3 regions of the Streptomyces sp. NPDC028289 genome follow, and region 2 is predicted to be linked to each of the others. Evidence: riboswitches for the same ligand, from Rfam matches in the RefSeq annotation. Region 2 holds a riboswitch; each other region holds the start of a gene.

The links. A riboswitch is a leader RNA that binds a small molecule or an ion and turns the genes downstream of it on or off. The one in region 2 is predicted to bind cyclic di-AMP.
Region 1: another riboswitch for cyclic di-AMP. It lies ahead of ACZ4UV_RS42295 (M23 family metallopeptidase); the one in region 2 lies ahead of ACZ4UV_RS30445 (C40 family peptidase).
Region 3: another riboswitch for cyclic di-AMP. It lies ahead of ACZ4UV_RS36165 (transglycosylase family protein); the one in region 2 lies ahead of ACZ4UV_RS30445 (C40 family peptidase).

Annotation. Positions count from the first base shown of each region.
Region 1 covers NZ_JBVHTI010000009.1:559,096-565,996, reverse strand. Annotated here, with positions in the region: gene ACZ4UV_RS42310 (DNA gyrase/topoisomerase IV subunit A) at 1-565, opposite strand, end outside; gene ACZ4UV_RS42305 (M16 family metallopeptidase) at 868-2,271, shown strand; gene ACZ4UV_RS42300 (M16 family metallopeptidase) at 2,268-3,656, shown strand; cyclic di-AMP (ydaO/yuaA leader) riboswitch at 3,849-4,012, shown strand; gene ACZ4UV_RS42295 (M23 family metallopeptidase) at 4,025-4,780, shown strand; gene ACZ4UV_RS42290 (GntR family transcriptional regulator) at 5,184-5,879, shown strand; gene ACZ4UV_RS42285 (HPr family phosphocarrier protein) at 6,186-6,467, opposite strand; gene ACZ4UV_RS42280 (bifunctional acetate--CoA ligase family protein/GNAT family N-acetyltransferase) at 6,644-6,901, shown strand, end outside.
Region 2 covers NZ_JBVHTI010000006.1:270,475-277,375, reverse strand. Annotated here, with positions in the region: gene ACZ4UV_RS30455 (lipase family protein) at 1-952, opposite strand, end outside; gene ACZ4UV_RS30450 (DUF1996 domain-containing protein) at 1,203-3,173, opposite strand; cyclic di-AMP (ydaO/yuaA leader) riboswitch at 3,579-3,754, shown strand; gene ACZ4UV_RS30445 (C40 family peptidase) at 3,765-6,068, shown strand; gene ACZ4UV_RS30440 (NAD-dependent epimerase/dehydratase family protein) at 6,096-6,901, opposite strand, start outside.
Region 3 covers NZ_JBVHTI010000007.1:646,901-653,801, reverse strand. Annotated here, with positions in the region: gene eno (phosphopyruvate hydratase) at 1-967, opposite strand, end outside; gene ACZ4UV_RS36165 (transglycosylase family protein) at 1,371-2,060, opposite strand; cyclic di-AMP (ydaO/yuaA leader) riboswitch at 2,065-2,238, opposite strand; gene ACZ4UV_RS36160 (transglycosylase family protein) at 2,421-3,431, opposite strand; gene ACZ4UV_RS36155 (cytochrome P450 family protein) at 3,632-4,888, opposite strand; gene ACZ4UV_RS36150 (nucleoside triphosphate pyrophosphohydrolase) at 4,885-5,895, opposite strand; gene ACZ4UV_RS36145 (SurA N-terminal domain-containing protein) at 6,005-6,652, opposite strand; gene ACZ4UV_RS36140 (glycoside hydrolase domain-containing protein) at 6,823-6,901, opposite strand, start outside.

The sequences.
Region 1 (6,901 bases), on a different contig from region 2:
CGACGGCGATGCCCGACGACCCGTTCACCAGCAGGTTCGGGAACGCGGCGGGCAGCGCCACCGGCTCCTGCTCCTGGCCGTCGTAGTTGGGCGCGAAGTCGACCGTGTCCTCGTCGATCGACTCGGTCATCAGGCTGGTCGCCTCGGCCATCCGGCACTCGGTGTACCGCATGGCGGCCGGCGGGTCGTCGTTGCCCAGCGAGCCGAAGTTGCCGTGGCCGTCGACCAGCGGGACGCGCATCGAGAACGGCTGGGCCATGCGCACCAGCGCGTCGTAGATCGACGAGTCGCCGTGCGGGTGCAGCTTGCCCATGACCTCGCCGACCACGCGCGCGCACTTCACGTAGGCGCGGTCGGGGCGCACGCCCATCTCGTTCATCTGGTAGACGATCCGGCGGTGCACCGGCTTGAGTCCGTCGCGGGCGTCCGGCAGGGCGCGCGAGTAGATGACCGAGTACGCGTACTCGAGGTAGGAGCCGCGCATCTCGTCCACGACGTCGATGTCGAGGATTCTCTCCTCGAACGAGTCGTCGGGCGGCGGGGTCTTCGTGCTGCGGCGGGCCATCGCTGCCGGCTCCTTGCTCATGCGTGAACGGGATCTGACGCGGACCATTGTGGACCGCGGCACTGACAACCCGGGCCAGGACCCGGTCTCCGCGGCCCGCCCCGGTGCCCGGAGGCCGCCCGGAGCGCGGCCCGGACATTTTCGAAGGCGGGTCGGACGCAGGCTACGCGATCCGTCCGCGCGATCCGCTGTGGGCGTACGTCGTGCGGGAACTTCGCCCGGTCCCCGCACGCTTGCATACAGTGGCAGGACCGGCAGAAAAACCGCGGTTCGGGACCGCTTCCGCGAGCGAAGGGACGTACATGCCCATGGGTCACACGACCACGGCCGAGACAGGCTCCGGGGGCCTGGCAGCGACCGAGCACCGCTTGGCCAACGGTCTGCGCGTGGTGCTCTCCGAGGACCACCTGACCCCGGTCGCGGCGGTCTGCCTCTGGTACGACGTCGGTTCCCGGCACGAAGTCAAGGGGCGTACCGGCCTGGCTCACCTTTTCGAGCACCTGATGTTCCAGGGCTCCGCCCAGGTGAAGGGCAACGGCCACTTCGAGCTCGTGCAGGGCGCCGGCGGCTCGCTCAACGGCACCACGAGCTTCGAGCGCACCAACTACTTCGAGACCATGCCGGCCCACCAGCTGGAGCTCGCGCTCTGGCTGGAGGCCGACCGCATGGGCTCGCTGCTCGCCGCCCTCGACGACGAGTCCATGGAGAACCAGCGCGACGTCGTCAAGAACGAGCGCCGCCAGCGCTACGACAACGTGCCCTACGGCACGGCCTTCGAGAAGCTGACCGCGCTCGCCTACCCGGAGGGCCACCCCTACCACCACACGCCGATCGGCTCGATGGCGGACCTGGACGCGGCCACCCTGGAGGACGCGCGCGCGTTCTTCCGCACCTACTACGCGCCCAACAACGCGGTGCTCTCCGTCGTCGGCGACATCGACCCGGAGCAGACCCTCGCGTGGATCGAGAAGTACTTCGGCTCCATCCCGGCGCACGACGGCAAGCCCACCCCGCGCGACGGCTCGCTGCCCGACATCATCGGCGAGCAGCTGCGCGAGGTCGTCGTGGAGGAGGTCCCCGCGCGGGCGCTGATGGCCGCCTACCGGCTCCCGGAGGACGGCACGCGCGTGAGCGACGCGGCCGACCTGGCCCTCACCGTCCTCGGCGGCGGCGAGTCCTCCCGCCTCTACAACCGCCTGGTACGGCGCGACCGTACGGCGGTCGCGGCCGGCTTCGGCCTGCTCCGGCTCGCCGGGGCGCCCTCGCTGGGCTGGCTGGACGTGAAGACCTCCGGTGACGTCGAGGTGCCGGTCATCGAGGCCGCCATCGACGAGGAGCTCGCCCGGTTCGCCGAGGAGGGCCCGACGCCCGAGGAGATGGAGCGCGCCCAGGCCCAGTTGGAGCGCGAGTGGCTGGACCGGCTCGGCACCGTCGCGGGCCGCGCCGACGAACTGTGCCGCTTCGCCGTCCTGTTCGGCGACCCGCAGCTCGCCCTGACCGCCGTCCAGCGCGTCCTGACGGTCACCCCGGAGGAGGTCCAGGAGGTCGCCAAGGCCCGCCTGCGCCCCGACAACCGCGCGGTGCTCGTCTACGAGCCGCTGTCCGCGGAGTCCGCGGAGCACACCCAGGAGGCGGGGCGCGGCGAGGACCCGGAGCAGGAAGCGACCGTAGAGGCCGGCAACGAGAACGAGGAGACGGCCAAGTGACCGAGCTCGCCACCATGGACTTCCACCCCCAGCCGCAGCCGGGCGAGGCCAGGCCCTGGGCGTTCCCGGCCCCCGAGCGCGCCACCCTGGACAACGGCCTGACCGTGCTGCGCTGCCACCGCCCCGGCCAGCAGGTCGTCGCCGTCGAGGTGCTCCTGGACGCGCCCCTGGACGCCGAGCCGGCCGGCCTGGACGGCGTCGCCACGATCATGGCGCGCGCCTTCTCCGAGGGCACCGACAAGCACGCGGCCGAGGAGTACGCCGCCGAGCTGGAGCGGGCCGGTGCCACCCTCGACGCGCACGCCGACCACCCCGGCGTCCGCGTCAGCCTGGAGGTCCCCGCCTCCCGGCTGGCCAAGGGCCTCGGGCTGCTCTCCGACGCCCTGAGGGCGCCCGCCTTCGCCGAGAGCGAGGTCGAGCGGCTGGTCCGCAACCGCCTCGACGAGATCCCGCACGAGCTGGCCAACCCCAGCCGCCGGGCCGCCAAGGAGCTCTACAAGGAGCTGTTCCCGTCGACCGCGCGGATGTCCCGTCCCCGCCAGGGCACCGAGGACACCGTCGAGAAGATCGACGCGGCCGCCGTCCGCGCGTTCTACGACCGGCACGTCCGGCCCGCCACGGCCACCGCGGTCGTCGTCGGCGACCTGACCGGCATCGACCTGGACGAGCTGCTCGGCGAGACCCTGGGCGCCTGGCGCGGCTCCACCGCGCAGCCCCGCCCGGTCCCGCCGGTGACCGCCGACGACACCGGCCGGGTCGTGATCGTGGACCGCCCCGGCGCCGTCCAGACCCAGCTCCTCATCGGCCGCGTCGGCTCCGACCGGCACGACCGCGTCTGGCCCGCCCAGGTGCTCGGCACCTACTGCCTGGGCGGCACCCTCACCTCCCGCCTGGACCGCGTCCTGCGCGAGGAGAAGGGCTACACCTACGGCGTCCGTTCCTTCGGGCAGGTCCTGCGGTCCGCTCCCGACGGCACCGGCGCGTCCATGCTGGCCATCAGCGGCTCGGTGGACACCCCGAACACCGGCCCGGCCCTGCTGGACCTGTGGACGGTGCTGCGCACGCTCGCCGCCGAGGGCCTCACGGACGCCGAGCGCGACGTGGCCGTGCAGAACCTCGTCGGGGTGGCTCCGCTCAAGTACGAGACGGCGGCGGCCGTCGCCGGCACCCTGGCCGACCAGGTCGAGCAGCACCTGCCCGACGACTTCCAGGCCACGCTGTACCGGCAACTCGCCAACACGGGCACCGTGGAGGCCACCGCGGCGGTCGTGAACGCCTTCCCGGTGGACCGCCTGGTGACCGTCCTCGTCGGGGACGCGGCACAGATCAAGGAGCCCGTCGAGGCGCTCGGGATCGGCGAAGTCACGGTCGTCGCCGCCGAGTAGCGGCACGCGCGTGTGCGGAGCCCTGGTGACCACCCGGTCACCAGGGCTCTGGAATGTCCGAATTGGGGTGGAGGTTGCCTGTCTGCCCTGTGGGATGCGCGACAAAAACAGGGTTCCGTTTGAGCATTGAAGGCGGGCCCTCGTAGGTTCTTCCGGGCTGTCCGTCAGGCATCGCGCCGCGTCCGCGGCACCGGACAGCCATCGCCGAGTCCCCGTACGGCGCGAGCCAGGGGAGCCGGGGACCCACGCAGTCCCTGGGGTGAATCGGGCGCCCGCGCGTGTCGCGAGGGGGCCCGTAGGAGACCTTCCTGCTCCGAACCCGTCAGCTAACCCGGTAGGCGAGAGGGAAGGAAAGGACCAGCCTCTACATGGCGTTCATGTGCGCCTCCGGGAAGCACCGTCGTCCCGGCCGGGTGAAGCGCACCACCGCGCAGGCCGCCGGTATCGCGGCCCTCACCACCACGGGTGTCATCGGCACCGTCTCCGCCGCTCCGGCGCTCGCCGCCGAGAACTCCGTCGAGCAGACCGGCCTCACCCCGGTCATCACGATCAGTGACTCCGTCGCCGAGCAGATCGACGCCCAGGCCGCCGCCCAGAAGGCGGTCGCCGAGCGCAAGGCGGCCGAGGAGGCCGCCCGCAAGAAGGCCGCGGAGCAGGCCGCAAAGGAGCGCGCGGCCAAGGTACGCGCCGCCCGCGAGGCCGAGCGCAAGCGCCTCAACACCTTCGTCGCGCCGATCAGCGACTCCTACGTCTCCACCGGCTACAAGACCGGCGGCTCCCTGTGGTCCTCGGGCGCCCACACCGGCATCGACTTCCACGCCGCGAGCGGTACGGTCGTGCACGCCGTCGGCACCGGCACGGTCGTCTCCACGGGCTGGGGCGGGGCGTACGGCAACGAGATCGTCATCAAGATGGCCGACGGCATGTACACCCAGTACGGCCACCTGTCGTCCATCGGCGTCTCGGTGGGCCAGAAGGTCACCCCGGGCCAGCAGATAGGTCTGTCCGGCGCGACCGGCAACACGACCGGCCCCCACCTCCACTTCGAGGCCCGCACGACCCCCGAGTACGGCTCCGACGTCGACCCGGTCGCCTACCTCCGCAAGCACGGCGTGAACGTCTGACGGGAGCGGGACGGGCGTCGCGCCGGGACCGACGTGGTTGCGGTGCGTGCCAGGGGTGCGGGTGTGTCGTGGCCGGTCGCGCAGTTCCCCGCGCCCCTTTCAGGGGCGTCACGCGCAGCGCCCCTGAAGGGGCGCGGGGAACTGCGCGAGCAACCCCCACGCGCCCGCACCCGGCCACCGAGGCGAACCCGGCATGGCAACACGCTGCCAGCCCGGCGACAACCCGTGAGATCTTCCGAAGCCCCGGCCTCAGTGCCGGGGCTTTCGTCGTTTTCGTGCCCCCGCTGTCCAAAATATATCCCTGGATTCCGGCCCCCCGTCGGAAATTCCGGCTCATTGCAATAGAGTCACGGAACGGGCGCCACTCGGCGGCGTTTCACGGGGATTAAGGCGGAGGTCGGACATGCGTATTCCGGCGCACTCGGTATGCACGGCGATCCGGGACGACATCGTCGCGGGTGTCTACGAGCGCGGCAGCCGGCTCACCGAGGAACTCCTGGCCCGCCGTTACGGGGTCTCGCGCGTCCCCGTCCGTGAGGCCCTGCGCACCCTGGAGGCCGAGGGCTTCGTAGTGACGCGCCGGCACGCGGGCGCGTGCGTGGCCGAACCGACCGAGCAGGAGGCCGCCGACCTGCTGGAGATGCGCATGCTCCTGGAGCCGCTCGGCGCCTCCCGGGCCGCCCAGCGCCGCACCGAGGCCCACCTCAAGGTGCTGCGCGGACTGGTCAGGCTGGGGCAGGAGCGGGCCAGGCGGGGCAACAGCGAGGACCTGCGCTCGCTGGGCGGCTGGTTCCACGAGACCCTTGCGCAGGCCTCCGGCAGCCACGCCCTGACCTCGACGCTCACCCAGCTCCGCCACAAGATCGCCTGGATGTACACCGTGGAGACGCCGGCCAACCCCGTGGAGTCCTGGACGGAGCACGGCGCCATCGTGGACGCCGTGGCGCGCGGCGACGGCGACCGCGCCCGGGCGATCACGGCCCTGCACACCGAGCGCTCGACGGTCTCCCACCGGCTGCGCTTTCCCGGCGCCACCGAACGGGCGAACGGCGTGAGGACTTCGCAACACCCCGTAAACATGTCGGGCCTGCGGCATTAACACGCGCGCCGTATACAAAGAGGTGTTATTCGGCGGGGGCTGTTTTCCGTGCCCGAATTCACGCGCGCCAGGAATTAGCGGTCGCGCTTCTTTCGTGTGCGCGCGGTAAAGCCGGGCGTCCGGGTCTTCACAAACTCCGGGACGGGGTCGTCGTAAAGCCATGGGCGGCCCCGTCGCGAAGTCATGTGCGGCTGTCATGGAATTGCGGCATGTGACGGCCGGCCCGGGTGGGGCGGCGGGAACGCGGCGAGGCCGCGCCACCCCCGAGGGAGTGGCGCGGCCTCGGACCGTGCGGGCGTCGGGCGCTCAGACGGTCTCGGGGAGCTCCTCGAGACCCTCGGCGACCAGCTTGGCCAGGCGGTCGAGGGCGGCGTCGGCGCCCTCGGCGTCGGAGGCGAGGACGATCTCCTCCCCACCCTGGGCGCCCAGCCCCAGGACAGCCAGCATGGAGGCCGCGTTGACGGGGTTGCCGTCGGCCTTGGCGATCGTCACCGGGATACCTGCGGCCGTGGCGGCCCGGACGAAGATGGAAGCGGGGCGGGCGTGGAGGCCCTCGGCCCAGCCGACGTTGACGCGGCGCTCAGCCATGTGATGCTGCCCTTCGGTGTTCAGGGTTGTCTAGACCAGTTTCCCATATCGTGAAGCATGCCCGGAGGGCGCGTGAACCCCTCCGGGTGTGTCGTCGGACCGCGGCCTCGGTCCGACGTCCGTCCTCCACAGACTGCCTCGCGCCGTTGTCGGACGCGAGCCGTACTCTGGGGCCCATGCAGACCCCGGCGGACCCGCAGGACCGGCACGAGTACCCGTCCCACTGGGAGGCTGACGTGGTGCTGCGCGACGGGGGTACCGCGCGCATCCGGCCCATCACCGTTGATGACGCCGAGCGCCTGGTCAGCTTCTACGAGCAGGTCTCGGACGAGTCGAAGTACTACCGCTTCTTCGCGCCCTACCCCAGGCTCTCCGCCAAGGACGTCCACCGCTTCACGCACCACGACTTTGTGGACAGGGTGGGACTCGCGGCC
Region 2 (6,901 bases):
TGTGCTGGGAACCGTAGGCGAGCAGCGCGTCGCCGACGCACATGGTCGACAGGTCGGCGAGGGCGGCCCGGCCCGCCGTGCCGAGATGGGCGTCGACGATCGGTTCGAGCGCCGGGTCGGCCTGGACGAAGCCGTTGACCGCCCAGCCGAGGGCGCCCGCCAGGTCGCTGCCGTCGATGGCCGCGGTGACGGCGGTGAGGTCGGCGGGCGGCGCCCCGGCGTAGGTGCCGGAGAGGGTGATGTCCGGGGCGTAGGCGGGCTGCAGCTCGGCGGCCGCGGCGGTGGCGCCGCCGCCCTGGCTGTAGCCGAACAGGCCCACGCGCGAGGCGGCGGTGACCGAGGCGCCGGGCAGGTTCCGGGCGGCGCGTACGGCGTCCAGGACGGCGTGGGCGCCGTCGAGCCGGTTGACGTAGGTGTGGAGCCGGTCCGTGGCGCCGAGTCCTACGTAGTCGGTGACGACGACCGCGACGCCCTCGGCGAGCAGCCGGTAGATCGACAGGTCCTCGTACCCGACGGACACGGTCCGGCCGTTGAGGAGCAGCGGGTACTGCAGGCCCATGGAGGCGGCGCACTGGTCGCCCTGTCCCATGGTGCCGGGGGCCAGCGCGACCAGCGGGCGGGCGCCGGGGCCGAGCCAGGGGGCGGTGGGCTCGATGTAGGCGCCGGTGACGGCGACGGGGTCGCCCGCCGAGTCGGTGGGCCTGTACATCAGGCGGGTCGCGGTGCCCGGCAGCGGGCCGGACAGGCTCGGCAGGCTCAGGGCCAGCGGGAGGGGTTCGGTGCGTACGAGGGATCCGTCGGCCGTGGGGAGGGTGGCAGGCGGGTCGTAGAAGGCGGGGATGGTGACGCCCCGGGAGACCTCCGCCTGGGAGGCCGTGGCCTGCAGGGTCTGGAGACAGAGGCAGGCGGCAGCGGCGACGGCGGTGGCCACCAGACGGACACGGACAGGCATGGGGAACCTCCTGGACGTGCTGGACGTGGGAGGTGCAACGGACGTCCCCGGAGCGGCCGACGGGGCGGGTGCGGTTTACCCGACGGTAACGAGCCGTGCATTACCGGCGGTAGCAGTCGGTAGGTTACGGTTCAGTAATATGACGGTAGGTCAACAAAAAGCGCTGGGCGGGCTCGGCAGCGCGGAGCACGACGAGATGCTCCCCACGTTCGAGCCCGCCCAGGACACGCTGACCGGTAGGTGAGAGGGGTCAGACCGAGTTCCGCCTGGTGCGCCAGAGCAACGCGGCCCCGCCGGCCAGCAGCAGGCCGCCGAAGACGGCGGGCCACAGGTGGGCGCCGGTCTCGGCGAGACCGCCCTGGACGGCCTGGGGTTCGGTCTGGGGCTCCGTCCCGGAACCGGTGGCCGGGGTCTCCTGGCCGGCCGGGGCGGCGACCGCGGTGCCGGTCGGCGCGGCGGAGTCACCGGCGGTCGGTGCCTCGGTGTCGGGCCGCTGCGTCGGCTCGCTGATCACACCGCCGCCCGACGACTTGGTGGTCGACGTCCTCTTCGGCGACGCGGTCGCGTAGACCCTCGGCAGCCCGGTGCCGCCGGAGCCCGGAGCGGTGGCGGTGGCGGTGGCGGTCTGCGTGGCCGGGGTGCCGACCGGTGGCTCGGACGACGGCTGCTCGGTCGCCGGCTCGGACGGCTCGGCGCTCTGCGACTCGGCCGGCGGCGTGACCGGGCTCGCGGTCCCGCTCGGCTCGGACGGCTCGGATGGCGCCGCGCTCTGCGACGGCGGCTGCTCGTCGGCCCCGGCCCCGCAGGTCCGGCCGGAGTTGATGCAGTCGACCATCTTCCGCATCAGGCCCTCGTCGAAGACGTTGATGAAGTCGCCGTGGTCGGTGACCGGCTTGTGCAGCTGCTCGGGGAACGAGTCGACCGCGAACAGCGGGACCGTACGGCCGCCGTCCTGGAGGCTCGGCGCGTCCACGGCGTAGACGATGCGCTGCACCAGCTGCGGGATGGCCTGGAATCCGGCCGGGCAGCTGCCGTCGGGGGCCTCGAACGCCACGTGGGTGCGGTGGTTGGCGCTGTCGATGTTCCGGCCGTCCCAGCAGCTCTGGAACCTGAACGTGCGCACGACGTCGCTGCCCGAGGGGCAGAGCGGGTACTTGTCCTTGAGCTGCCGGTTCTCGTAACCGGTGCAGCTCCAGGAGGCGTTGGCGTTGGCCGGGCCGTTGACAAACGCCTTGGCGTCACCGGTGATGATGCGCAGCAGCCGCGGCATCTCGGTGACCTTGGAGGTCGGGTTGCCCTCGAAGGTCAGCGTGACCTCCTTCGCCGTGACGATCTGCCCGGCGTTGCCCTCGGTGCCGCCGCCCGGCTTGTCGGCGTCCCGCTCCTGCTTGCCGTTCTGCAGCCGCAGCACGGGCCAGTAGTACGTGGACTTGTCACCCTGGTCCGCGCAGCTGGTGTCGGCGTTCGCGAGGTCCTGGTCGCTGGCGAAGGCGTTGTTGGACTGGTTGCCGATGTAGTCGTGGAAGTGGTGGGCGCCGTTGGAGACCCCGGGCGCGACGATCACGTTGTCCGAGTTGAACAGTCCGTTCGCGTTGACGCCGCAGCTGGAGCTGAAGGTGCCGCTGGAGCCGCCGGGCCGCTCGGCCGGGGTGGTGACGTCGGGCTGGACGGAGGTGATGTCCGCGTAGTCGGCGGCGACCGGGCCGTTGCCGCCCTGGCCGCCGGCGCCGGTGCCCTGGCTCGGTGCGGCGCTGCCCTGGCCGCTCTGGCTCGGCGTGGCACCGCCCTGCGGTGCCGCTGACTGCCCGTCACCCTGGTTCGACGAGCGCAGGGTGCAGGCGGCGAGGTCGTCCAGGCCCTGCGGACGGTCGCCCTCGCGGCCGATGGCTTCGGCGATGCGCTGGAGCGACGCGGACCGCTGCTCCTTCAGCGGGCCGATGATCGCCTGGTCGGCGAAGGCCGGGTTCTGCTCGATCTCGGCGGCGTGCTCGGTGAGTTGCTGGTAGGCGACGGCGATCTGCTGGTCCATCCGGGCGAGTTCACCGTCGACGTCGGCCCGGGCCCCGTCCGGTACCGAGGTCAGCCGGCTGCCGACGTCGGGGCAGTAGACCGTGGGCGCGGACAGCACCTGGCCGGTGGCGACCTGCCCCTGCTGGTCCCCGCCGCCCTCGGTGGCCGAGGCATAGACGTTCACCGCCACCAGTCCTGCGCCGCCGAGCATCAGGGCGACCGCTGCGAAGGTCGCGCGCTGTGCGCCGGTCGGGCGTCTGCGCCTGTTGCGTCTCAAGGTCGTTCCCCTGTGTCGTGGGCGGCCGGGCATGGAAATCCCCCGCCCTATACGGCTCACGGCACCACCGCGTTCAACAGACCCGCGAATTCACGGTGACCTCACAGGAAGCGGGTGTCCCGGAACAGGAGGAACGCGACCGACGGCAACGCCCCGGTGACCCTGCGAATGCAATGGATGCGCGCGAAATGCCGTTCCGTACGGTCGAGTTCCGAACGCTACGACGAACATCACAAATACGTATCGGACATTAGCCACTTCAACCTTCACACGAGTGACACAAGTTGGCTAAGTTGACGGGCAAGCCGCTCGGCTCCCCCCGGCGAATCCCGTCGGGCCGCGCGGCCTCCGCCGAGTCCGGTGCCCCTCAGGGGCGGATCCGGAGCCGGGGACCCAACCGAACCACTGGGGTGAATCGGCCGCCGTCCGCGAGGACAAGGGCCGTAGGGCATGCCTTCCGGATTCCACCGCCCGAACCCGACAGCTAACCCGGTAGGCGGAGTACGGAAGGAGCACGACCCCTCAATGGCGCCCGAGAGCCGTGACGAGGTTCGACAGCGGATCGACAGCCTCTACGACCAGGCCGAGAACGCCACCGGGAACTACAACGCCACGCGTGCGTTGAGCGGGGGCTCGCGCTCACGCGGTGTCCCGCTGTTCAAGCGGCCCCGGCGCGACGACCCGGGCCTGGACAACATCGCCCGTGAGTGGTTCGAGGGAGCACGTTCGAAGCTGGGGCCGAGCGTTCCGGCCGCGCTGCCCACCGACCGGCAGCCCGCCCGCCCCGGCCCGCGCCGGCCCGTCAGCGCCATGGCCGCCGACCTGCTCGGCCAGCTGGAGGACTCCGGCCCGGCCCGGCTGGAGCTGACCGCGGGACCGTCCGCGCAGAGCGAGATCGAGGTCGTCCGTGAACTGCCGGCGCGCCCGAAGCTGGAGCTGACGGCGGGGCCCGCCGCGGCGCTGCCCGCGGGGTCTTCGGGTGCGCCGCGGGCGCTGCCCGCCGCCGGGCCGCAGCGGCCCACGCCGGGTACCTCGAAGACCAAGAACCAGCTCAAGCTCGCCAAGGCGCGCGAGGTGCTGTCCCAGCGCACCGGGCAGCGCGCGATCGCCGCCCTCGACGCGGCCCCGGCCCCCGCCGCCCAGGCCGCTCCACCGGCGCCCAGCCCCTGGCCGACGCCCGAGCGCCAGGCCCCGGCGCAGCCGTGGCAGGCTCCCGCCGCCGGCATACCGAACCAGCGCTCCGGCAGCGGCTCCTTCCGGACCGACTCCCCCGCCGCCACCCGCGCGCTCCCGGCGGTGACCGAGACGGGCGGCATCCCGATCGTGTCCCCGTCGGACACCGGGACCTTCCGCATCATGACCCCGGGGGGTGCCGACAGCGCCCCGACCCGGGCCTCGGCGGACTCGGGCGGCTTCCGCGTCATGACCCCGGGCGGCTCGGGCGGCGGAACCTACCAGAGCGCGCCCGCCATGGACGCGGGCGCCGCCCAGGCCCCGGCACCGTCCCCGGGGGACACCGGCTCCTTCCGCATCATGACGCCGGGTGCCACGGGTTCGTTCCCGATGCCGACCCCGGCCGACGCGGGCGCCTTCCCGACTGCCGACCCCATGGCGAGCACGAGCGTCCTGCCGACCGTGGACCCCATGGCGAGCACGAGCTTCTTCCCGACGGCGGCTCCCACGGACACGGGCGCGTTCCCGACCACCGCCCCCACGAACAGCGGCGCCTTCCCGACGGCGGCGCCCGCCGTTCCCGCGGCCGCTCCCGCCCCGGCCCCCGGCCCGATGGACCCCGGCGGCTTCCGGGTCATGTCGCCGAACGCGGCCGCCGCCTACCCGGACGTACCGCCGGTCACGGCCGACACCGCCTACGGCATCGGCGCGTACACCACGGCGGCCCCCGCGGCGCCCATGGCCGCCATGCCACCGGCCGCTCCCTTCGCCGCGGCCCCCGCCGCCGACATGTCCGGCGCCTACGCGGCTGGCCTGCAGCCCGCCGACGATGCCTACGCCTACGCCTACGCGGCAGGCATGCAGCCCGCCGACGGTGCCTACGCCTACGCGGCCACCATGGCCATGCCCACGGCGATGGCAGCGCCCGCCGCCGCGATGCCCACGCCGATGCCCGCGCCGATGCCCGCGCCGGCGGGGGCACCGATGGCGGCCCCCATGGCAGCACCCGCGGCGGCACCGATGGCTGCCCCCATGGCAGCGCCGATGGCGGCACCCCCGGCCCCGGCGATGGCCGCGGCGCCGATGGCCATGACCGCGGCGCCCGAGGCGATGGCGGCGCCCGCGCCGGCCATGGCGATGACCGCCGCCGCCCCGGCCCCGGTCTTCACCGCCCCGCTCCCCACCACGCCCCTGCCGACCGCACCCCCGCAGGTCCCCGCCCCGGCGCCCACCGCAGCCGCGCCCGGCGCCTACGCCGAACCCGGTGCCTTCGTCCAGCCGGGCGTCGGGGCCGAGCCGGGCAAGGCCATGAAGGCGCTGGCGTTCGCCCGGGAGCAGATCGGCCGGCCGTGTGTCTGGGGAGCCACCGGGCCGGGGGCGTACGACGCCTCCAGCCTGACCCAGGCCGCCTGGCGCGCCGCCGGTGTCACGCTGCCGCGTACCGCGCAGGAGCAGACGCTGGCCGGCACGCCGATCACGCTGGCCGCCGTCGAACCCGGTGACCTGGTCTTCTTCTTCGACGACGACAGTCACGTCGGGATCTACGCGGGCGGCGGCACGATGGTGCACGCGCCGAGCCCCGGGGCGCTCATCCGCGAGGAGTCGATCTACAACGCCGGGGAGTCGGCGATCCACCGCGTGATCCGCCCGGCCTGACCCCCCTGTGCCCCCCGGCCGTCGGGCTCAGACCCTCCGCCGCCGCGTGCGCCAGCTCTCGTGGTGGTCCAGGAGGGTCTCCTCGACGGGCCGGTAGGCAAGACCCAGTTCGTGGACGCTGCGGCCGTTGTCGACGCGGAAGCGGATGCCGAGGTGCTTGCGTATGTAGTCCTGGGTGAGGCCGAAGAGCGGGCCGAGGACCCGTACCGGGCCGTGCGGGAGCGCGGTGCGCGGCAGGCGTGGGTCCCAGGGGTGGCGGGTGCGGATGATCCGGGACATCTCGTGGAACGACGTCATCGTCTCGTTGGCCACGATGTATCGGCCCCTGGCCACCGGGTTCTCCGCCGCCGCGATGTGCGCGTCGGCCACGTCGCGGACGTCCGCGGTGGTGAAGCTGAAGTCCGGGGCCCCGTAGCAGAAGTAGCCCTTGAACAGCTCGTCGAGCAGGAAGAGGCTGCCGGACTCGGAGGCGGGGGTGAGGGAGGGGCCCAGGATCAGGCCGGGGTTGATCGAGACCATGCGCCAGCGGTCCTGGGCGGCTTCGGCGTCCCAGGCGGCGCGCTCGGCGACCGTCTTGGCGTAGTGGTAGGGGTTGTCCACCACCGTGCTGGTGGTGTTGAAGTACTTCTCCGTCAGGACCTCGCCGGCCATCCCGCGGACGTCGGCGTAGTCGCCGAAGATCGCGCCCACGGTGGAGGTGAAGACCAGGGTATCCACCTCCGGCGTGCGCTCGACGCTGCCGAGCACGTTGCGGGTGCCGAGCAACGCCGGGTCCACCACGTCCCGTTGGCCGTCCCTGATCCGCTCCGGCATCAGGAACGGCGAGGCGACGT
Region 3 (6,901 bases), on a different contig from region 2:
CCAGGCGCTCCGGGTTGGTGACGAACAGGTCGTCGCCGACGATCTGCACCTTGTCGCCGAGCTTGTCGGTGAGGACCTTCCAGCCCGCCCAGTCGTCCTCGAACAGCGGGTCCTCGATGGAGACCAGCGGGTAGGAGGCGACGAGCTCCTCGTAGTACTCGGTCATCTCGGCGGCCGAGCGGGACTTGCCCTCGAACTCGTACTTGCCGTCCTTGTAGAACTCGGACGCGGCGACGTCGAGCGCGAGCGCGATCTGCTCGCCGGGGACGTAACCGGCCTGCTTGATGGCCTCCAGGATGAGGTCGAGCGCGGCGCGGTTCGACTCCAGGTTCGGGGCGAAGCCGCCCTCGTCGCCGAGGCCGGTGGCCAGACCCTTGCCCTTCAGGACCTTCTTCAGGGTGTGGTAGACCTCGGCACCCCAGCGCAGCGCCTCGGAGAAGGACTCCGCGCCGATCGGGGCGATCATGAACTCCTGGATGTCGACGTTGGAGTCCGCGTGCGAGCCGCCGTTGAGGATGTTCATCATCGGGACGGGCAGCAGGTGCGCGTTCGGGCCACCGAGGTAGCGGAACAGCGGCAGGTCGGACGCCTCGGAGGCGGCGTGCGCGACGGCGAGGGAGACACCGAGGATGGCGTTGGCGCCGAGCGAGCCCTTGTTGTCGGTGGCGTCCAGGTCGAACATGGCCTGGTCGATCAGGCGCTGCTCGGTGGCGTCGTAGCCGACGAGCTCCGGGCCGATCTGCTCGATGACGGCGAGGACGGCCTTCTCGACGCCCTTGCCCTGGTAGCGGTTGGGGTCGCCGTCACGGAGCTCGATGGCCTCGAAGGCACCGGTGGAGGCGCCGGACGGAACGGCGGCACGACCCGTGCTGCCGTCGTCGAGGCCGACCTCGACCTCGACCGTGGGGTTGCCTCGGGAGTCCAGGATTTCCCGGGCTACGACGACGTCGATGGACGGCACGAGCATCTCCTTCTTGGGATGTGACGCTGGTTGTGCGGGGCGCACGTGGGCCTCGTCGGCCCTTGCTCAGCCTTGCGACTAGAGCCTAACCGTCCGAGGGCCGTCGGCCGGCACGACCGACCGGCCCGTGGACACACAGACGGTACTCATTGTTCATGCGCGGAACAAAGGGGGTCCCGATGAAGAACGGAAGAAGAGCGGGCCAAGAAGCGCGCCGGGAAGGGGCGGCAAAGAGAAACCCCGCCCCGGTGCGTACGGGGGAAAACGCACCGGAGCGGGGGCCTGTGGGGGACGGGGGGTGACCCTCACGTGGTCTCCACTATGGGGACCACGGCTGTGTGGGAGCTGTGGTTCAGCTGGGCGCCGCTCAATACTTTCGGCGGCCGCGCCGCGCGCTGCGTCAGGTGCCCTACTTCAGGTGCAGCTGCTGGCCCGGGTAGATGAAGTCGGCGTCGTCGACGATGTCCTTGTTCAGCTTGAACAGCGCCTGCCAGCCGCCCTTGACCTTGTGCTTCTCGGCGATCGAGCTGAGGGTGTCGCCCTTGACGACCTTGTACTCGCCGTCGCCCTTCTTGACCTTCTTGCCGGTCGGGGTGGTGACGGTCTTCTTGGCGGCCGGGCGCTCGGCGGAGCGGGAGGCGGCCTGGGTGTCGGTCGAGCGGGTGCTGGTGCTGCTGCTCGACGAGCTGGAGCCGGAGGAGCTGCTGGAGCTGCCGCCGGTGTAGGTGGCGCTGGACAGGCCCGTGCCGCAGACCGGCCAGGCCCCCTTGCCCTGGGCGGCGAGGACCTTCTCGGCGATCTGGATCTGCTGCGCCTTGGTGGCCTGGTTGGCCTGCGCGGCGTACTGCGTGCCGCCGTACGCGGCCCAGGTGGAGGCGGAGAACTGCAGACCACCGTAGTAGCCGTTGCCGGTGTTGATGGCCCAGTTGCCGCCGGACTCGCACTGGGCGACGGCGTCCCACTCGGAGGCGGTGGCGGCGGAGGCGCTGCCGGCCGCCATCAGCGGGGCGGCGACGGCGACGCCGGTGACACCGGCGACAGCGATGGCGCGGACGGCCTTGGACGGACGACGGTGCTTGCCCTTGCCGGAGAACAGCATGGATCGATCCCCTCACCGACGCCTGCGAGGTGAGCTGTCGGGTTCGGGCCGGTTGAGTTGCCCGGCCGCACACCGTGTGTCGGTGCGCGGCTTCACCCCGAGCCGGATCGGCAGCCTCAACTACCGGCCCCGGCACTTACCTTGGGTCCCCCGCTCCTGCCTACGGCGCATGACGCGACGACTGTTCCCGGGCGGCCGCTGGCAGGACTCGGCGTTGCGACGGCCGGGGCTCGTGGTGACGAGCGGCCTTGACCGTAAACAGGCCATCAGGTGAATTTCAAAGATGATCAGGGCTTCTGAGACTCATCCCACACTTTCACCAAAACGGACATTCAACTCGAAGCGGGACGTCAACTCCCGCTACTTTTCGTCCGATTCGCTGCCGAGTTTCAGGGTCTGACCGGGGGTGATGGCGTTCGGGTCGGTGCCGATGTCGGCCTTGTTCGCGGCGTAGAGCGCACGCCATCCACCGTCGAGGTCAAGGGAGTCGGCGATGGAGGCAAGGGTGTCGCCGTCGCGGACGGTGTAGGTGCCGGCATCGCGGGAGGCGTGGCGGCCGGAGGAGGTGACACTCTGACCGTTTGTCACGCTTTCGTCCGCCGAGCCGCCGCGGTGCTTGCCGCCGCTGCTGACGGCTCCCGTGTCGACCAGGCTCCAAGAGCCGCCGGTCTGCCATGAATTGTCCGAGTCGTCGATCCCGGAGGTGACGGGACTCTCGCTCGCCTTCGAGGCGCCGGAGCCTGCGTCGGAGTCGGAGGATTCCGACTTGTCCGTCTTGTTGGACTTGCTGGAACTGTCCCCCTTGGAGCCGTCGTCGGCACTCGCACTCGGAGAGGGGGCGGCGGAGTCGTTCCCGGAGTCCGTGGCGCCCGAAGACGAGTCGGAGCCGGAAGAGGAGGACGAGTCCGACAGTCCGGAGGACGAGTCAGACGAGTCGGAGGAACCGGATGAATCGCCCGAGTCGCCGAGTCCCGTGTCGACGTTCACCGAGGCGTCGTCGGACGAGAGGCCGGCGAGCAGGGCGCAGGTCCGCCAGGGCTTGGTGCCCTGGTCGGCGAGTATCTTCTCGGCGACCGCGATCTGCTGCGAACGGCTCGCCTGGTCCGGCGTGCCGGCGTACTCCAGCCCCCCGTACTTGCTCCAGTCGTCCAGGGACATCTGGAGGCCGCCGTAGTAGCCCGTGCCGTTGTCGGCGCTCCAGGAGCCGCCGCTCTCGCACTCGGCCACCTGGTCCCAGGTCGAGCCGTCGGCCGCGCTGGCGTTCACCGCGCCTAGGAGCGGGATGGCGATGGCGGAGCCGGTCACCCCGGCCGCGACGAGGAGTGCCGGAGCCTGGCGGGGGCGACGGTGACGACCGTTCCCGGAGAGCATGCGGAAACCTTTCGAGCGACAGCGGTGACCGGCGCGACGGTTCCCGCAGGGGCGCCGCGCTGATGGGTGAACGTATCGGCAGACGATCACTTGTCACAAGTTAATGCCGCGTAGATCACGTGAAGATCACAGACTTGAACGTCGGTCACCTTTTACCCCCACGGGCCGGTACAAGCCTCGGCGAGGGCCTGCGGGGGGCTTCAGCGACCGGCCGGCGTGAACTCCACGGGCAGGGTGCGCAGTCCGCGCATGATGAGCCCGCCGCGCCACCGCAACTCGCTCTCGTCCACCGCGAGTCGCAGGTCGGGGAGGCGGGTGAGGAGGCCGGCGAGCGCGGTCTGCCCCTCCAGGCGGGCGAGCGGGGCCCCGAGGCAGTAGTGGATGCCGTGGCCGTAGCCGAGGTGCTGGTTGTCCCGCCGGGCGAGGTCGAGGGTGTCCGGCTCGGCGAACCGATCCGGGTCCCGGTCGGCCGCGGCCAGGACGACCAGGACCGGGTCGCCGGGCGCGATGCGCTGCCCGCCGATGTCGACCGGCTCGGTGGCGAACCGCCAGGTGGCCAGCTCCACCGGCCCGTCGTAGCGCAGCAGTTCCTCGACGCCGGTCTCCAACAGCCCGCGCTCACCGGCGGCCAGGGACTCCTGCAGACGTGTCCGCTGCCCGGGGTGGGTGAGCAGCGCGTACGTCCCGTTGCCGATCAGGTTGACGGTGGTCTCGAAACCCGCGAACAACAGGATGAAGGCCATGGCCGCGGCCTCGTTCTCGGTGAGGTGCTCGCCGTGGTCCGAGGCCCGGATGAGCCCGGAGATGAGGTCCTCGCCGGGACCGGCCTCGGCGGGCAGCGCCTCCCGCTTCCGGTGGATCAGCTCGGCCAGGTACCCGCGCATCTTCTTCACCGACCGCGCGACCCCGCCCCGCGGCCCGCCCCCGTGCCGGATCATCATCCCCGCCCAGTCCCGGAAGTCGTCCTGGTCCTCGGGCGGGACGCCGAGCAGGTCGCAGATGGCGTAGATGGGGAGCGGGAAGGCGAACTCGTGGATGAGGTCGGCCTCGCCCCGCTCCGCGAACCCGTCGATGAGCCGGTCGGTCAGCTCCCGGACCCGCGGCGCGAACTCGGCCACCCGGCGCGGGGTGAACGCCTTGCTCACCAGCCGCCGCAGCCGGGTGTGGTCCGGCGGGTCGATGTTGAGCAGGTGCGTCATCAACTCGGCCTTGCGCTCCCCGGGGATGCCGGTCTTCCCCTTGGCGTGCGCGGGCTCGTCGTGATGCGCCGGGTTCTTGGACAGACGGGGGTCGGCGAGGGCCTGCTTGGCGTCCCCGTACCGCGTGACCAGCCAGGCCTCCACCCCGCTGGGCAGCCGGGTCCGCCGCACGGGCTCGTGCTCCCGCAGCCAGGCGTAGGCGGGGTAGGGGTCCGCGGCGAACTCCCAGGTGAAGAGGTCGGGGGCGACCGGGGTCACTTCTCCACTCCCTCCGTCGCCCGCACCGCGTCCCGGTAGGCCCGGGCCGCCGCACGCAGGGCCGCCTCCGGGTCGGTGCCGTCGGCCTCCGCGCGGGCCGCCAGGGCGAGCAGCTCGTACCCGATGCCCGGAGCCTGCGGCAGCGGCACCTCGAGGCCGGCCGTCCGCACCCGGGAGGCCAGCTTCGCCGCCAGGGCGAGACCCGGCTGGGCGAGGGGTATCCCGTCCGTCACGGACGCGCGCCGCTTCTCCACCGCCTTCGTGCGCAGCCAGTGCTCCTTGACCTCCTCCGGCGTCGACGCGGTCTCGTCGCCGAAGACGTGCGGGTGGCGGTGGATGAGCTTGGCGACGATGCCTCCCGCGACGTCGTCGATCGAGAAGGGGGCGTCCGGGTCCTCCTCCGCGATCCGCGCGTGGAAGACGACCTGGAGGAGCACGTCGCCCAGTTCCTCCCGCAGTTCGTCGCGGTCGCCCTCCTCGATCGCCTCGACGAGTTCGTACGCCTCCTCGATGCCGTACTTCGCGAGGCCCTGGTGGGTCTGCCGGGACGACCAGGGGCACTCCTCGCGGATCCGGTCCATGACCTGGACGAGGTCGAGGAGGCGGGCGCCGGGCAGGTCGTAGGAGGCGGGGAGGAGCTCCAGCTCGGGCATCCGGACGCGGCCGGAGCCGGCCAGGCGGGCCAGGCCGTCGGTGAGGGCGGGTTCGCCCTCACCCGTCGCGACGACCACCACGGTCCGGCCGCCGGCGCAGGCGTCGACCAGCTCCTCGGCGGTGGGGGCGGCCTCGTCCACGGCGGTCCCGGCCTCCCGCAGATACGGCAGCTGCGGATGCGCGCCGTCCGCGCACAGCACGCGGTCCGCCGCGCGCAGCGCCTGCCAGGCGGGCCAGGACAGCAGGCCGGGGGCGACCCGGTGGCTGGTGGTGAGCAGGACGATCCGGCCGGGGTCGGCGGCCGCAGGCGTGGCGGAGGGGTCCGGGGTGGGTTCGGGCCTGGTGGTGTTCACGCTCCGAACGTAACGCACCGCCGCCGCCCACCTCGCAGTTTGTCCACAGGGTGAGGGCGATCAAGTGATCGTATGACCGCAATGGAGATGGCCACCCCGGCGGCCCGCCCTACGCGGACACCTGCGTCCCGGCCGAGGTGACCTCCCGTACCCACGGCGTCTTGGCGTCCACCCGGCTGCTCTTCTGGACATCCCAGGCGCCGTAGCGCGGGTTCAGGTCGACGTGGAGTTCCTTGGAGGCGCTCGCCAGGGCCTTCCAGAAGGCGGGCTGCGAGGTGTCGGTGCCGAGCACCTCGGCGAGCTTCTTGGCCTCCACCTGGAAGCGGAGGTTGTCGTCCAGCCGCTGGGGGGCGATGCCGTACTTCTGCAGCCAGGCCGTCTGCAGCGCCGCGGAACCGCCGGCCTGCCGTTCGAGGCCGGTGCGCATCTGCTCGACCTCCGCCCGGGTGACGGTGACACCCGCGGTCCGGGCGGCCCGGTGCAGCACCTTGTCGAGCACCATGTTGTACAGGGTGTCCCGGGTGAGGCTGCTGGTGGAGGCGAGGACCTGCTGGTACTGCGTCTGGTCCGGCACCGCGGCGCGCTGGGCCCGGCGCACCTCGTTCACGCGGTTCTCCAGCTGCGAGACGGTGATCCGCTGGCCGCCCACGACGGCCGCCGCGCCCGGGTGCGCGTCGCTTCCGCAGGCGGTCAGGAAGGGGGCCGCGGCGGCGATCGCGGCGGAGAGGAGGAGCGCGGTGCGACGGCGGCGGTGCAAGGGTGCCTCCCGAGGAGATTGTGCGACGGTGCACAAAGTCTTGCGGTGATCGATGGTAGGCAGTGGGCAAGCTCTGGCCAACCCATTCGACCAACGATTCACACGCGCGTCCGGCACCGCCGCACCACCCTCCGCAAGGGTTTGCGGTACGGATCCCGTGCGGACCCCGCTCAGCCCGTGATCGCCACCGGGGCGTCCCACGCGTCACGGTCCACAGTGACCGTGTAACCGCCGCGCGTCTCCTTGCTG